One region of the Pseudarthrobacter sp. lyk4-40-TYG-27 genome, then DNA from elsewhere that is predicted to be linked to it. Evidence: riboswitches for the same ligand, from Rfam matches in the RefSeq annotation. Region 1 holds a riboswitch; the other holds the start of a gene.
The links. A riboswitch is a leader RNA that binds a small molecule or an ion and turns the genes downstream of it on or off. The one in region 1 is predicted to bind cyclic di-AMP.

Region 2: it holds a riboswitch for cyclic di-AMP, as region 1 does, so the genes downstream of both, QRM96_RS18745 (aggregation-promoting factor C-terminal-like domain-containing protein) here and QRM96_RS03735 (M23 family metallopeptidase) in region 1, are expected to answer to the same signal.

What each region holds. Positions count from the first base shown of each region.
Region 1 is NZ_JARVSH010000002.1:59,726-67,139, reverse strand. Features, by position in the region: gene QRM96_RS03755 (NTP transferase domain-containing protein) at 1-516, opposite strand, end outside; gene QRM96_RS03750 (HNH endonuclease) at 559-1,059, opposite strand; gene QRM96_RS03745 (NlpC/P60 family protein) at 1,327-2,094, opposite strand; gene QRM96_RS03740 (C40 family peptidase) at 2,257-2,934, opposite strand; cyclic di-AMP (ydaO/yuaA leader) riboswitch at 3,005-3,186, opposite strand; gene QRM96_RS03735 (M23 family metallopeptidase) at 3,315-4,136, opposite strand; cyclic di-AMP (ydaO/yuaA leader) riboswitch at 4,149-4,379, opposite strand; gene QRM96_RS03730 (iron-dependent transcriptional repressor DtxR) at 4,498-5,199, opposite strand; gene serC (phosphoserine transaminase) at 5,472-6,602, shown strand; gene QRM96_RS03720 (DUF3027 domain-containing protein) at 6,678-7,181, opposite strand; gene QRM96_RS03715 (cold-shock protein) at 7,188-7,414, opposite strand, start outside.
Region 2 is NZ_JARVSH010000012.1:29,843-37,256, forward strand. Features, by position in the region: gene QRM96_RS18710 (zinc-dependent alcohol dehydrogenase) at 1-246, shown strand, start outside; gene QRM96_RS18715 (6-pyruvoyl trahydropterin synthase family protein) at 255-650, shown strand; gene QRM96_RS18720 (glycosyltransferase family 4 protein) at 653-1,762, shown strand; gene QRM96_RS18725 (nucleoside deaminase) at 1,841-2,347, opposite strand; gene QRM96_RS18730 (phosphatase PAP2 family protein) at 2,403-3,206, shown strand; gene upp (uracil phosphoribosyltransferase) at 3,219-3,854, shown strand; gene QRM96_RS18740 (glyoxalase superfamily protein) at 3,899-4,300, shown strand; gene QRM96_RS18745 (aggregation-promoting factor C-terminal-like domain-containing protein) at 4,368-5,075, opposite strand; cyclic di-AMP (ydaO/yuaA leader) riboswitch at 5,081-5,241, opposite strand; gene QRM96_RS18750 (glycosyltransferase family 39 protein) at 5,387-7,414, opposite strand, start outside.

The DNA of each region.
Region 1 (7,414 bases):
GGACAACTCACCGCACGATCTTTTTAACTCATCAGTGTTATATATGGCTGCCAGCGGCTGTTCCCTGCCGTCGGCAGAGCGGGCCACGGCGCCCCGGCCATCGCCCGCAGCTGCCACCGCGTCCCGGAGCATCGCCACCGCCCGGGCTGCCAGCGGCATGTCGCAGGCGAGAACCAGAGTGAAGGGCGCCCCTCCCCCATAGGTGGCAAGGGCATCGAGGCCGGCTGAGATCCCGGCGGCAGGACCGGCAAACTTCGGCTCCTCCCGGCAGGACAGGACGCCTGGCGGCAGGGCCTGGGCGGGTCCGGCCTCATCGGCAGCCCCGCGGGACGGAGGGCTGCCGGCGGAAACGTCGCCCACAACAACCGTGCGGCGGGCACCGGCAGCGGCGTCAAGGGTCCATGCCAGGAGGGTTCTTCCCCGGAGGACCAACGATTGCTTGGGTACTCCACCCAGCCGTGATGATCGGCCGCCCGCCAGGATCAGGGCGTCAAAGATCAACGGGTCCGTTTGCACCCACCCAGCCTAGCGAACAGCAACCGGCCCGGAAGCCGCTTGTCAGGCGGCGCGCTCGGGAAGCAGGAATGGATCCCAGGCGGGGGTTGGCTTCTCCAGTTCCTTGATCTGCCAGATGGTTCCGTGCGGCGGCTCCGGCACGAAGCGCAGGGTCCATCCCATCTCGCCGGGGGTATGGTCACCCTTGACGTTGTTGCACCGCAGGCAGGCAGCCACGAGATTCTCCCAGGAATCGGCTCCGCCCCGCGATTTTGGGTGGACATGGTCGATTGTGTGCGCTGGCTTTCCGCAATATGCACACTTGTGCCCGTCACGTCGAAGCACACCACGGCGGCTGACGGCCGTTGAGTGGTTGTACCGCGGGCGGATGTAGCGGTTGAGGAGGATCACGGACGGGCGGCCCAGGACGTCAGTGGGGCCCACCACGGGATCATCCCCCTCGGCCACCACGCTCGCCTTGCCTGTGAGCACAAGCACCAGCGCCCGGCGGAAGGTGATAACCGCCAGCGGTTCATATCCAGCATTCAGAACGAGAGTGCGCATGCACGTACCTCTTCACGGCCGCACCCGTCAGGGGCACGAGGGCCGGCTGCCCTCGGCATGTCCGGGCTATGGATCGACATCACAAGAGTAAACAGAGAATTGCAATATCAGGTAATCGGTATACGCGGAGGCCGGATCCCACCCCGGTGGCGGGAGCCGGGATGCACGCAGAATGGCGGGAGTTAAATGGGAAAAGACCCCCGCCTCAAGGGCAGGGGTCCTTCCGGGCACATCTTATGCGGCGCCGCGTGCGGCGGGCGGCAGTGGTTACCGAACGTGGATGAAGACCGGTCCGGAGCCAACGTTGGCGCTGAACACAACGGTGTCGTTGCCGTTGAAGCCGCCGTGGACGGCCATCCCGTTTCCGGCGTAGACGGCGATGTGGGCCATTCCTCCGCCACCGTCGGCGTAGTAGATGAGGTCTCCGGGCTGGGCCTGGGATGCGGACACCCTGTCACCCAATGACAGGTAACCGGCGGGCCAGTCGTGGAAGTGGATGCCGACGGCAGCCAGTGCGTTGGTCACCAGCATGGTGCAGTCCTGGTGTACGCCAAGCTGGGCGTAGGCAGCGGACAGGATGGCAGCACCCTTTCCGCTGGCGGAAACCTGGGCGGCGGGGGCAGCCGTGGCATCGGCAGTTGCAACCTTGGCAGTCACCTTGGGAGCGGCAACGGCCTGGGCAACGGGAGCGGGAGCGGCTTCCTGCACCGCAACCTCGGGCTCGGGAGCCGGTGCCGGAGTGGTGGTAACGGCCGGCTTTTCGAAGCTGATGGCAATGGTGGAAGCCGCTGAGATCGGAGCGTCGACGGCGGATTCAACTTCCATGGCGGATGCCGGAGCCGAGTCGCGCTTGACGTTGGTGTCGGCTGCGTTGGCTGCGATGCCGCTGGTCAGGACCAGGCCGGAAGCTGCAGCGATTACTGCAGCCTGGCGGCCCATGCCGCCGGCGTTGTCGCTGACAGCCTTGGCAATGATCGCGATCGAGTTGGTTTTGGTGACCTCGGCGCGGTGCCGTGCGGTAGCACGAGTCGTCATCAGTTCTCTCTTTCGTTTTCCTCTGGACCGCGGTGGCCTGTCCGAGGGGGTTGGATGCGCCGGCATCTTGGGGGTACGCCGGCGCGTCCCGAACGGGGATGTTGGTTTCTAGCGAAAAAGCTTTGGGCAAAGAAATAGCCCTTGGAGCGTGGAGCCCAAGAACTACTTGTTCAGGTGGTAGTACGTGGAAGTACCGGTGGCTGCGGGAGAGTGGAGCATGGTTCCCTGCGACGGGTTGAGCGCGCTGATCATCATGCCGTTGCCGACGTAGATGCCGACGTGTGCGCCGCCGTTCTGGACCACGAGGTCGCCCGGCTGGGGGGTGGAGGTGGGGGTCATGATGCTCCACGCGTTCGTGCGGGGAATGCTGATTCCAGCCTGCGCGTAGACCCACTGAACGAAGCCGGAGCAGTCCCAGCCGTTGGGGGTGGTGCCGCCCCAGACGTAGGGGTGGCCGATGCCGGTGTAGGCGATCGCGGCGATACCCGAGGTGGCTGCGGACGAAACGGCTTCTACTGCCTGTCCGGCCTTGGACGCCTCCTGGCCGGCAGTGGTGGCGGTGCGGTCCGCGGACGCGGTGGACTGGGTGCGCACGGTTTCCACCTTCGGGGCGGCGGTGGTCTTGACCGCCGGACGCTCGAAGGAAACGGTGGCCGTGGGGGCCGCGGTGACAGCAAGGGCGGTCTGCGCGGAACCGGACTCCGTGGAGGCCGAGATGCCGGCAGTGGTGTCCGCGGCGTTGGCCGGCAGGCCCATGCTCAGGATGAGGCCTGAAGCCGCTGCCACAACGGCAGCCTGGCGGCCCACGGTCCCGGCATTGGCGCTTACGGCCTTGGACATGGCGTCCAAGGGGTTGACGCGAACCGTTTGCGCACGGTGGCGCGCAGAATTATGGCGTGAAGACACGAAGGTAGCCTCTCCCAATGCCTGCGAGGTGAGCTGTCGGATTCGGATGGGAGTCACCCGGCCACTTCGCTTCCTGGGAAGCTCATGACTTAACCCCAAGGCCTTCCAGAACGCAGAAGGCCAAAATTGGTTCCCCCGCCCCTGCCAGACGATGAAATGCGAACGGACCTTGAGCGGTGGCAGAGTTAGGCAATCCACTCAAGAGCGTCAACTTCGGAAAAGTTGACGCGAGTTAGACGGTACAGCAGTTTTGCTTCAATGTCACATTCAGGTCACGGCGGGTCACGGCGATCTGGGAGTGCGCAATCAAACGGTTACAGCCAGCCCATCGGATCGACCACTTCGCCGTTGACCTGAACTTCGAAGTGCAGGTGGCAGCCGGTGGACGCCCCGGTGGTCCCGCTCAACGCCACGACTTCGCCGCGGGAGACCGTTTGGCCCACCTTGACGTTGAAGGACGAGAGGTGGTTGTACGTGGTCTCCAGGCCGTTGCCATGGTCGATCACCACCCGGTTTCCACCGCCGAACTGGTGCCAGCCGGCGAAGGTCACGGTTCCTGTTGCGGCTGCCAGGACGGACGTCCCGCACTGTGCCACGAAGTCCTGTCCGCGGTGGAAATCTCCGGTGCCGCCGGTGATTGGGCTGACCCGGTAGCCGAAGGGCGACGCGGTCACGAGGGATGCCAGCGGCGCGGCCAGGGTCCCGGCGGAAGCCGCACGCGTTACCGATCCGGCCGACTGGGCGCTCAGCAGTTGCTTCAGCTTCCCGTCGGGGTCCGCCTGCGTTACGACGGCTGAGCGGCTGAAGTCGATCTGGGCGCCTACATCCGCGGAAATCTGGGGCTGGGGGCTGACTGCGGAGGCGGCCTGGGGCGCGATTCCGGCCGCATCCGTCGCCATAACGGGGCTGGTGGCGGGCATGGTCACCGTGAGCACCAGGCCGGTGGCGGCGAGGGCGATGCCAGCCTTTTGGCCGATGCCGCTGGCCGCGGCAAAGTCGGTGATTTGCCGGAACGGACCCCGACGGCGGCGCGCATCCCGTTGCGGGTCGCGGGGGCGCTCCGCGGCGGCTACTTCGACAACCCGGGGTGCCTCAGGGGGGCCCGCCGCGCGACGGCGGCCCCGGGAGGTCTGCATGGTCAAGAAGGGTTCCTCTCTGGAATAGCCTGCGGAGTTAGCTGTCGGATTCGGGTCAGAGAGATCAAAGACCCGGTCCGTCATGGGCAAACTTCTACACAGGGGTATTCCCGGAAGAATCCTTCACTGGAGAGGCTTGCTGCTGACGGACTTCACCCCAAGGCAGTCCCCCGCTGCCGGTTGTGGTTCCCCCGCCTCTGCCAGTAACGACTCGTACACCTGGCCCGCTGGCAGAGCTCGGCTCCGGATCAGGTAACGCTTAAGTATCAACGCTGGGTTCCACTATAGGGGCTTAAGACCCTAGGTAACAATTCCGTTATCTTTGCGTGGAATCCCCCGGGTGGGGTATGGAAACGCGGCGTCAGGCCTGGTTCACGGCGACGAAAACGTGTGCCGCCACCTCGGGAGGCAGCTCCAGCGCGCCCTCGATTCCCGCCACCCGTACCGAAATGTAGTCACCGACGCGTTCCAGGGAGACAGACGCGCCGGGCCGGATACCGCCCTCGTCGAGCTGGGTCAGCAGTTCCGGCTCCACCTGGATCGGTTCCGCCAGCCGGCTGATGGTCACTGCCGATTCAGGCCCGTAGGCCTTCATTGCCTCCACCAGGCTGATGGCGCCGTCGCCGAACCCGGGTCCGGGCTCTCCGCCCAGGGCGGCAAGGCCGGGGATGGGGTTTCCGTAGGGCGACTCCGTGGGGTGGTCCAGCATCTCGTAGATGCGCCGCTCCACCCGTTCGCTCATAACGTGTTCCCAGCGGCAGGCTTCGTCATGGACATAGGCCCAGTCCAATCCGATCACGTCGGCCAGCAGGCGCTCGGCCAGCCGGTGCTTCCGCATGACCTCAGTGGCACGCTTGCGGCCGGTGTCGGTCAGTTCCAGGTGCCTGTCACCGGAGACGACGACCAGGCCATCGCGCTCCATCCGGCCGATGGTCTGGGAAACGGTAGGCCCCGAGTGGCGCAGGCGTTCGGCGATACGGGCCCGGAGGGCAACGATGTTCTCTTCCTCAAGCTCCAGGATGGTCCTGAGGTACATCTCCGTAGTGTCGATCAGATCCGTCATCCAGCTCAGCTCCTCGAGCGCAGTACCTTGCGTTGTCCCACCGTATCGCCTCTTCCCGCGACGTAGTCCGGGGAAGAGTTTAGCCTATTTTGATTTAGTCCGAATAGGGCCTGCCGCCTGCGGCGTCTCATTGGCTGGACATTGGCGCCGCCCGCTCCCGCCACCCTGCGCGCTTCAGGCAGAATTGGGGAAGGTTTGCACTGCAGCCATGGCCGGCTCCCGGCCACCCACCACCCGGACCACAGCTTTCGTCCCCGCCGAATGGAGCACCTGTGAGCGACACCAGCATCACGATTCCCGCCAACCTCCTGCCCCAGGACGGGCGGTTCGGGGCCGGCCCCTCAAAGGTCCGGCCGGAACAGATCGATGCCCTGTCCGCTGCGTCGAAGACTATCCTCGGCACATCCCACCGGCAGGCTCCGGTCAAGAACCTGGTGGGCTCCGTACGCGAAGGACTCAGCCAGTTCTTCCGTGCTCCCGAGGGCTACGAGGTGGTCCTCGGCGTGGGCGGCTCGACCGCGTTCTGGGACATCGCGAGCTTCGGCCTCGTGTCCAAGAAGGCGCAGCACCTGTCCTTCGGGGAGTTTGGCTCCAAGTTTGCCTCCGCCACCAACAAGGCGCCGTTCCTGGAAGCGTCCTCGATCATTAAGTCTGAGCCGGGCACCCGTCCTGCAGCGCAGGCGGAGGCGGGCGTGGACGTCTACGCGTGGCCACAGAATGAGACCTCCACGGGCGTCGCCGCCCCGGTCAAGCGGGTGCCGGGCGCCGACAAGGACGCCCTGGTCCTGGTGGACGCAACCTCCGCTGCCGGCGGCCTGGACGTCGACATTGCCGAAAGCGACGTTTACTACTTCGCCCCGCAAAAGAATTTCGCTTCCGACGGTGGCCTTTGGCTCGGCCTCTTCTCCCCCGCCGCCCTGGAGCGCGCTGCCGCCATCAAGGCAAGCGGCCGCTGGATCCCGGACTTCCTGGACCTCCAGACCGCCATCGACAATTCACGGCTGAACCAGACGTACAACACCCCGTCGCTGTCCACCCTGGTAACCCTTGGCGCCCAGGTCCAGTGGCTGAACGCCAACGGCGGCCTGGACTTCGCCTCTGCCCGCACCGCCGATTCCGCCGGCCGCATCTACAGTTGGGCTGACGCCTCGGAGTTCGCCACCCCGTTTGTGGCCAACCCGGAGGAGCGCTCCAACGTCATCGCCACCATCGACTTTGACGAGTCGGTGGACGCGGCAACGGTGGCGAAGGTCCTGCGCGCCAACGGCATCGTGGACACCGAGCCCTACCGGAAGCTGGGCCGCAACCAGCTGCGCATCGCCACCTTCGTCGCCATCGAGCCCGACGACGTCTCGGCACTGCTGTCCAGCATCGACTATGTGGTGGGCGAGCTCCGCAAGTAGTCCAGGCACACGCGAAAGGCGCCGCCCGGGATAACCCCTGGACGGCGCCTTTCGCGTGTGGCGGAAAATTCTTGCTTAGTCTTTTGGCTCCGCGTCGTCGTCGGCATCCTCTTCATCCCCGGGCGCCTGCTCCGCTGCGGACGGCTCTTCCTGGCGGGCTTGTTCGGGTTCCTGCTGGTGCTCGTCCTCGGGGCGCACGCGTTCGGCCCACGGCACCCACTCCGGGGCGAGGATCGATTCTTCGGACGGCAGCAGGCCCAGCTCATCGACGGTAACCACCTTGGAGCGGGAGTTGCGGGTCAGCACCGCGTACCACTGCCAGCCGCCGTAGCCGGCCAGCCGGGACTCGAACAAGTGCGTGACCAGCCGGTCGCCCTCGCTTTTGGCACCAAGGTGCGGCCCGATGGTGGCAGCGGGCGTGATGCCCTCAACCGCGGCCCGTGCAACATCGACGGCTGCTGCCAGGAACGCGTCAGGCTTGCCCGTCCGCCATACCGGAACCCCGGCCTTGCGCTTTGGCGCAGCCTTGGCAGCTTGCTCCTGTGGAGCCACGCCCGGTTGTTCAGCTTGGGGGTTCATCGGCGCCTAGACGTCCAGCTCGTCGGCAACCTTGCGCAGGGCGGCCGCGATTGCCTTGCCCTTGTTGCCGTCCGGATACTTGCCCTTGGACAGCGTCCCGGACAGGTTGTCCAGGACGGTCACCAGGTCCTGGACCAGCGGCGCGAGGTCCTTGGCGCTGGGACGCTTTGCTTTGGCAATGGACGGGGTCTTGTCCAGCACCCGCAGGCCCAGTGCCTGGGCGCCCTTGCGGC
Region 2 (7,414 bases), on a different contig from region 1:
CAGGTAGGCATGGTGGCCCGGTCCCGGCGCCACCGCCGCACCAATGCGGACCGCCTCAACCTTGCCGTATCGCTGCTCAAGGACCCCGTGTTCGATGCGTTCCTGACCGGTTCGTCCCGGTTCGAGGACCTTCCCGAGGTGGTCCAGAGCCTGTCCGACGGCACGCTGGAAGCCCTGTGCCACGTGGTCGAATACCCTTCCGGCAACCCGGCCCCCAGCCAAGCAACCCACAACTCCGAAACGTAAGGTAGCCCATGTTCAGCTTGACCGTCCGCCGCCACTTCATGATCGCCCACAGCCTTCCGCGCGAAGCATTCGGGCCTGCGCAAGCACTGCACGGCGCAACTTTCGTCGCCGAGGTGAGCTTCCGGCGTCCTGCCCTGAACTCGGACGCGATTGTGCTGGACATTGGAGCCGCCGGGACCATCATCGAGGACGTGCTGGGCGGCCTGAACTACCGAAACCTGGACGAGCACCCGGATTTCGAGGGCAAGCTCACCACCACGGAGGCGCTGGCCGAGTACATCGCCCAGAAGGTGGCGGCCAGGATCAAGGACACGGCAGACGGCCCCGAGCTGGCGGGAATCGACGTCACCCTCCGGGAAAATCCGGACGCCTGGGCCACCTACGCCTTGGACCTGTCCGACTGACCATGCGCCCCCTTCGGCTGCTCGTCCCGGGCAATATCCGCCACAGCTCGGGCGGCAATGTCTACAACGCGCGCCTGGTTGCCGGCCTCCAGGCCTTGGGTGCAGGGGTTGAGGTCATTGCCGTGGAGGGCACCTGGCCGGATGCCGGCGCACACGAACGACGCCGGCTGGGCGCCCTCATCGGGGCGTGGGACCCGGAAACACATCCCGGGCAGCCGGTGGCGATCGTGGATGGACTGGTGGCCGTGGGCGCTCCGGACGAACTGGAATTCGCTGCGAAAGCCGGCCGGCAAACATGGGTCCTGGTGCATATGCCCGTGCCGGAAGATGCAGGCACGCAGGCCCTTGAACGCGAAGCCAGGGCTTTGCGCGCCGCAACCGGGGTCATCTGCACCAGCACGTCGGCGGCAAACGTGCTCCGCAAACGGGGGCTCCCGCAAGCGCGGGTTGTACTCCCCGGCGTGGAGCCGGCACCTTTGGCGGCCGGTTCCACGCCGCCCCACCTGGCGGTCGTTGCGGCGCTCCTGCCCAACAAGGACCAGCTGCTCACGGTCGAGGCCCTGGGCCGGATCAGGGATCTTGACTGGACTGCATCGTTCGTGGGGTCGGACCGGGCCGATCCGGTGTATGCGCAGGCAGTCCAGGCTGCGGTTGCCGGGAACGGTCTGCAGGAGCGGGTGTGGCTGACCGGCGAACTCACCGGCGAGCCGCTGGAAGCACAGTGGGCCCGGACCGACCTGACGTTGCTGGTGTCACGGACGGAAGCGTTTGGGATGGCCGTCACCGAGAGCTTGGCCCGCGGCATCCCAGCGCTGGTCAGGGCAGGCACGGGCGCGGTGGAGGCGCTTACCCTCGCCGGACTGGAAACGTCCGACGGCGGGCCAAGACTTCCGGGGGCAGCGGTTCCCCTGCCCGTCGGGGGCCAGGAGAGTCCCGGCCGGCTGGCTGCGGTCCTGCGGCGGTGGCTCGGGGACGCACGGGTCCGCGAGGGCTGGCGCGCAGCCGCAGCCGAGGCGCGGAGGGACCTCCCCGGCTGGAGCAGCACGGCCCAGGGCCTGCTGGCCGTAGTGGCAGCGGGCGACCGAGGGAACGGGCAGCCGCGGCCTGCCTGAAACGGGCCGCGGACTGCCTGAAACGGGCCGCGGACTGTCCGAAGCCGGCCGCGGTAAAGATGCCCGCCGCCGGACGCGCTAAAGGCTGCTGCGGTGCGCCGCGAAGAACTCGCGCAGCAACCGGGCGCACTCTTCCTCGCGGACGCCCGGGTACACCTCAACCCAATGGTTGAGCCGTCGTTCGCGCAGGATGTCGAACACGGATCCTGCGGCGCCGGCTTTCTCGTCCCACGCCCCGAAAACCACCCGGGGGATCCTGGCCAGGACGATCGCGCCCGCGCACATGGCGCAGGGTTCCAGGGTGACCACCAACGTGCAGTCGGAGAGCCGCCAGCCGTCGCCCCGGCCGCCGTCGAGCCTGGGCCGTTCCTGCAACCGGGCGGCAGCTTCCCGGATGGCCACCACCTCGGCGTGGGCTGTTGGGTCACCCAGCTCCTCCCGCTGGTTCCGGCCGGAACCCAGCACCCCGCCATCGGGCCCAATGACCACGGCGCCGATGGGCACGTCCTCCGTGGCGAGGGCGCGGTGCGCCTCCGCGATGGCAAGGCCCATCCAGGCGTCGTGTTTCTTTTCGGGCAACGGCATGGCTCAATGATAGTTTCGGGGATACTCAGGTTACTTACCGATGCCGGGAGGCACCATGGATACGCTTCGGGACCGCTTGGGGACCTGGTTCAAACCCTACGCGGCGCTGGTCCTCACCATCCTCGTGGGCGGTGTTGTCATCGTCTCCCTCGCCCTGCTGGGCGCCGAGGTGTATGACGACGTGGTGGACTCCGCCGGGCTGGCCAACCTGGACAAGCCGGCGCTGGCCCTGTCCGAGAGCCTCCGCAGCCCCGGGCTCGACGCGTTCGTTACCGGGTTCACCAATATCGGCGGTGGCATCGGAATGCCCATCCTGGCCAGCATCCTCACCGCGTGGCTGACCTTCCTCAGCCGCAACTGGCGTCCGCTGGTCCTGATCGGCGGAGCCGCTGCCGTGTCCATTACCGCCACCACCTTCGGCAAGAAGCTGGTGGGACGCACGCGCCCGGATCACGCAGACGCCGTTCCGCCGTATGAGGATTCCCCGTCGTTCCCGAGCGGGCACACCCTGAACACCACCGTGGTGATCAGCCTGGTGGTGTACCTGATCTGCCTCCAGTTCCACGCCATGCGCGTCCGGGTCCTGGCCATCACGGCGGGCGCGGTGTTCATCATCGCCATGGGTTTGAGCAGGGTTTTCCTGGGCCACCACTGGCTCACGGATGTCATGGCGGGCTGGCTGCTGGGGCTCACCTGGGTGGGTGTGGTGATTATGGCCCACCGGCTGTTCCACATTGTCCGCAGGCGGGAACACGTGGGTGCGGCGCCGTCGTTCGACCGTCCCATCGTCCGGGACGTGGTGGCCGAGGAGCTGCACGACGGCGAACACTACGGACCCGGCAAAGGCAGCGCCGGATGATAGTTTTAGGGGATGCGCACTCTCGTTGTTGACCACCCCCTGGTCGCCCACAAGCTCACCGTCCTGCGGGACAAAAACACGCCGTCGCCGGTCTTCCGCCAGCTGACGGAGGAGCTGGTGACCCTCCTGGCCTATGAGGCCACGCGGGAGGTCCGCACCGAGCCCGTCACCATCCAAACGCCCGTCAGCACCACGGTCGGCACCGCGTTCACCAAGCCCACGCCGCTGGTAGTTCCCATCCTGCGCGCCGGCCTGGGCATGCTGGAAGGCATGACCAAGCTGGTGCCCACCGCCGAGGTGGGCTTCCTGGGCATGGCCCGGGACGAGGAAACCCTGGACATCATCACGTATGCCGAGCGCCTCCCCGAGGACCTCACCGGCCGCCAGGTCTTCGTCCTGGACCCGATGCTGGCCACCGGCGGAACCCTGCGTGAGGCCATCAAGTTCCTCTTCAAGCGCGGCGCCTCCGACGTCACCTGCATCTGCCTGCTGGCAGCCCCGGAGGGCCTGGCCAAGCTGGAGGAGGAACTGGGCGACGCGAACGTGCACATCGTCCTGGCCTCCATCGACGAGAAGCTCAACGAGAAGTCCTACATTGTTCCCGGCCTCGGCGACGCCGGCGACCGCCTGTACGGGATCGCCGGGTAGGTTCCACCCTTTTTCAAAACCGTTCCCGCCGCTAGCCTGTGCGGATGGACTGGAAACTAGAACTCGTCTTTGTCCCTGTATCCGATGTGGACCGCGCCAAGGATTTCTATGTTAACAAGGTTGGCTTCAACGCCGACTACGACGAACGCCCGTCGGAGTCGATCCGCTTCGTGCAGTTGACGCCACCCGGCTCCGCCTGCTCCATCTGCATCGGCGAAGGGCTCACCGACGCTCCGCCCGGCACAGGATCCAACCTCCAGCTGGTGGTCAGCGACATCGAGGCTGCCCACCGCCAGCTCAAGGGCAACGGCGTGGACGTCAGCGACGTGGATGTACAGCAGTGGGGCCACTTCCTGTACTTCGCCGATCCGGACGGCAACAAGTGGTCTGTCCAGTACATCCCCTGGCGGAACGCCGGGCCGGGCGACGTCCAGGGCGCCGGTTAACGCAAACCGCGGGCCGCATCGACATGATGCGGCCCGCGGTTTGCGTTGCGCCCGGTGCTGGTGGTGCCTAGTACCAGTTGTGTGCCAGGTGGAAGTTCAACGCACCGCAGGGCGAGGCGTAGCTCTTCTTGATGTAGTCCAGGCCCCAGTTGATCTGCGTGCGGTAGTTGGTCAGGTAGTCGGCGCCTGCGCTGGCCATCTTCTCCGCCGGCAGCGACTGGACGATGCCGTACGCGCCGCTGCTGGCGTTGGTGGCGGTGGTGGTCCAATCGGATTCCTTGGTCCACAGCGTCTGCAGGCACTGCATCTGGTCCGGTCCCCAGCCAAAGGAGGACAGCTGGCTGGCGGCGTAGGCCTGGGCGCCCGCGGGATCGTTAACCGCGACGGCGGGAGCAGGCTCAGGCGCGGGGGCCGGCGCAGGTGCGGGTGCTTCAGCCGGCGGGGCGGCGGGAGCGGGCGCGGGGGCCGGCTCCGCGGCCTGCGGTGCCACGCTGATGGCGGAAGGAGCAGGATTTGCGGCCGGGTTGGACCGGATTTCGCTCTTCTCGATGCTCATCTGGGCATCCGCCGCCGACGTGGAAGCGCTTGACCCGGTGGACGACGCCTGGGTCATGCTGTTGGTCGCCTGGCCTGCCGCGCCAACGCCAACCAGCACCGCGCATGATGCAGCGAGGACCGCAACACGCCGGCCCACGGTGGTCTTTTTGGCGGGCTGGGGTTTGGCCCGATGTTTTGCCTTGGTTTGCAGGCATGGTTTTGCCATGGATTTAGACATGATTGATCGCCTCTCACACCTGCGGAGTTAGCTGTCGGGTTCGGATGAGGGCATCCGGCCGCACGGAAAAAACACGTGCTGGCTTAACCCCAAGGGCAATCATTGCCCGGGACGGTGGGTCCCCCGCCTCTGCCGTTGCTCAAGCGGAATCCGGGAAGCGGCAGAGCTTGGCGTCAACCCGGGATATGCGGCCCGAACGGGGACCGCACCTAATCGACGGTACAGGAAGATTGCGCATTAGTCACATTTGGGTAACGGAAGTCACGAATCATGGCGCGTCGATTTGCTGCAGGCGGATCCCCGGCGCCGGGTTATCCCGCCAGGATATAGACCGTGGTCCCGCCAATGTTTTGCGCCGGGAACGTGGACTCCACCCACTGTGCAATCCGGGTGGAGGCGTCAGAGCCGCTGCTGGACATCATGGTCCCGCCGGCAATGAAGTAGTGGATCCGGCCTTGGGAGACCAGCGCTTGGAACTGTTCCAGCGTGGGGGAGGGGTCGGTGCCGTTGAAGCCGCCCACGGCCATCACCGGCAGTTCCGTGGCCAGTTGGTAACCTGCGGCATTGTTCGAACCGACTACTGCCGCTGCCCAGGTGTAGTTTGAGGCACCGTCCTTCAATGCGGCCACGAGCCCGGCCGACGGCGTGGGCGCACCCAGGAGGCCGCCCATCCCGCCGGCGCGGCCACCGGTGGCACCCTGACCGCCCTGCGCTGCCCCGCCCTGGCCGGCACCCATGCCTTGTCCAGCCTGGCCGTTGAACTGCCGGGACGTGCCGCCCGCGCCAAACCCGCCGGTCCGGTTTCCGCCGAACCCGCCCGGGCCGCCGAACGACGTCGCCGGTCCGGCGCTGACAATGGCCCCGCTGTGCGCCGTCGCCGCCGTCGACATGGAGAAGGCCAGCGGGCCGGCGAGCGATGCCGCAATGGCGAGCGCCGTCGTCGTCCGTTGCACGGAGCGCAGGCGGATGAACCTGTTCAACCCTGTTCCTGCTGCGGCCGCAAGGCCTGCCGCCAGCACCACCCAGCGCAGCCACGGGCCGTAGGCGGATGTGGTTCCCAGCAGGGTGAATGCCATCAGGGCTGCCGCGGCCACTGCGGCGGCCAGGAAGACCGCCGCTGCGGCCTGCCGCCGGTGCTGCCAGAGAAGTACCGGGCCCAGGCCGGCCAGGGCTGCGATCCCGGGCGCCAATGCCACCGCGTAGTAGGGGTGGATGATGCCCGCCATGAAGCTGAAGACCAGGCCGGTCACCAGGACCCAGGAACCCCAGATGAGCACCGACGCCCGGACGGCGTCAGTCCGCGGCGCCCGGCGTCCCACCCACAGCAAGCCGGCAGCAAGGATCAGTGCGGAGGGCAGCAGCCACGCGATCTGGCCGCCAAATTCGCTGTTGAACATCCGCAACAGCCCGGGAACGCCCCAGCCGTTGGCGCCGCCCACGCTCCCTGTCTCGTCGCCTGTCAGCCGGCCCAGGCCGTTATAGCCGAGGGTCAGTTCCAGGATGGAATTGTCCTGCGAACCACCAATGAACGGACGGTCCGCAGCCGGGATGAGCTCCACGACGGCCAGCCACCAGCCGGCCGCGGCAAGCATCGCGGCACCGGCGGCGAGCAGGTGCAGCAGCCGCCGGCCCAGCCTGGCGGGCGCCGCGACCAGGTAGGCGAGGGCAAACCCGGGAACCACCAGCAGGACCTGCAGCTGCTTGGCAAGGAACCCGAAGCCCAGGAAAACCCCTGCCAGCAGGAGCCAGCGCAGCCTGTCCTCCTGCACGGAGCGGAGCACCGCATAGGCGGCGGCGGTCATGAGCAGCACCAGCAGGGCGTCCGGGTTGTTGAACCGGAACATCAGCGTGGCCACGGGCGTCAGTGCCAGCGCAACGGCGGCCAGCAGCCCTGCCCGGTGGGCGAGGCGCGGGTCACCGGTGGCCGGTGCCGCGGCCCGCCGGACGGCCAGGTACAGCAGCCAGGCGGTGCCGACGCCCATCAGGGCTTCAGGAACCAGGATGCTCCAGGAGCTCAGGCCGAAAATCCGGACCGACAACCCCATGATCCACAGGGACGCCGGTGGCTTGTCCACCGTGATGGAGTTGGCGGCGTCCGAGGAACCGAAGAACCAGGCCGCCCAGTCCTGCGATCCGGCCTGGGCAGCGGCGGAGTAGAAAGCGTTGGCCCAGCCCGATGCCCCGAGGTTCCACAGGTACAGCACGGCGGTAGCTGCCAGCACGGCTGCCAGTTCCAGGCGGTGCCGGAGGGCTGGGGGCTCCCGCCGCACGCCGGCCGCGGCAGCAGGGCTGGAGGCAGCAGGGCCGGGGGCAGCGGGAGCGGAGGGAGCCTGCACCGG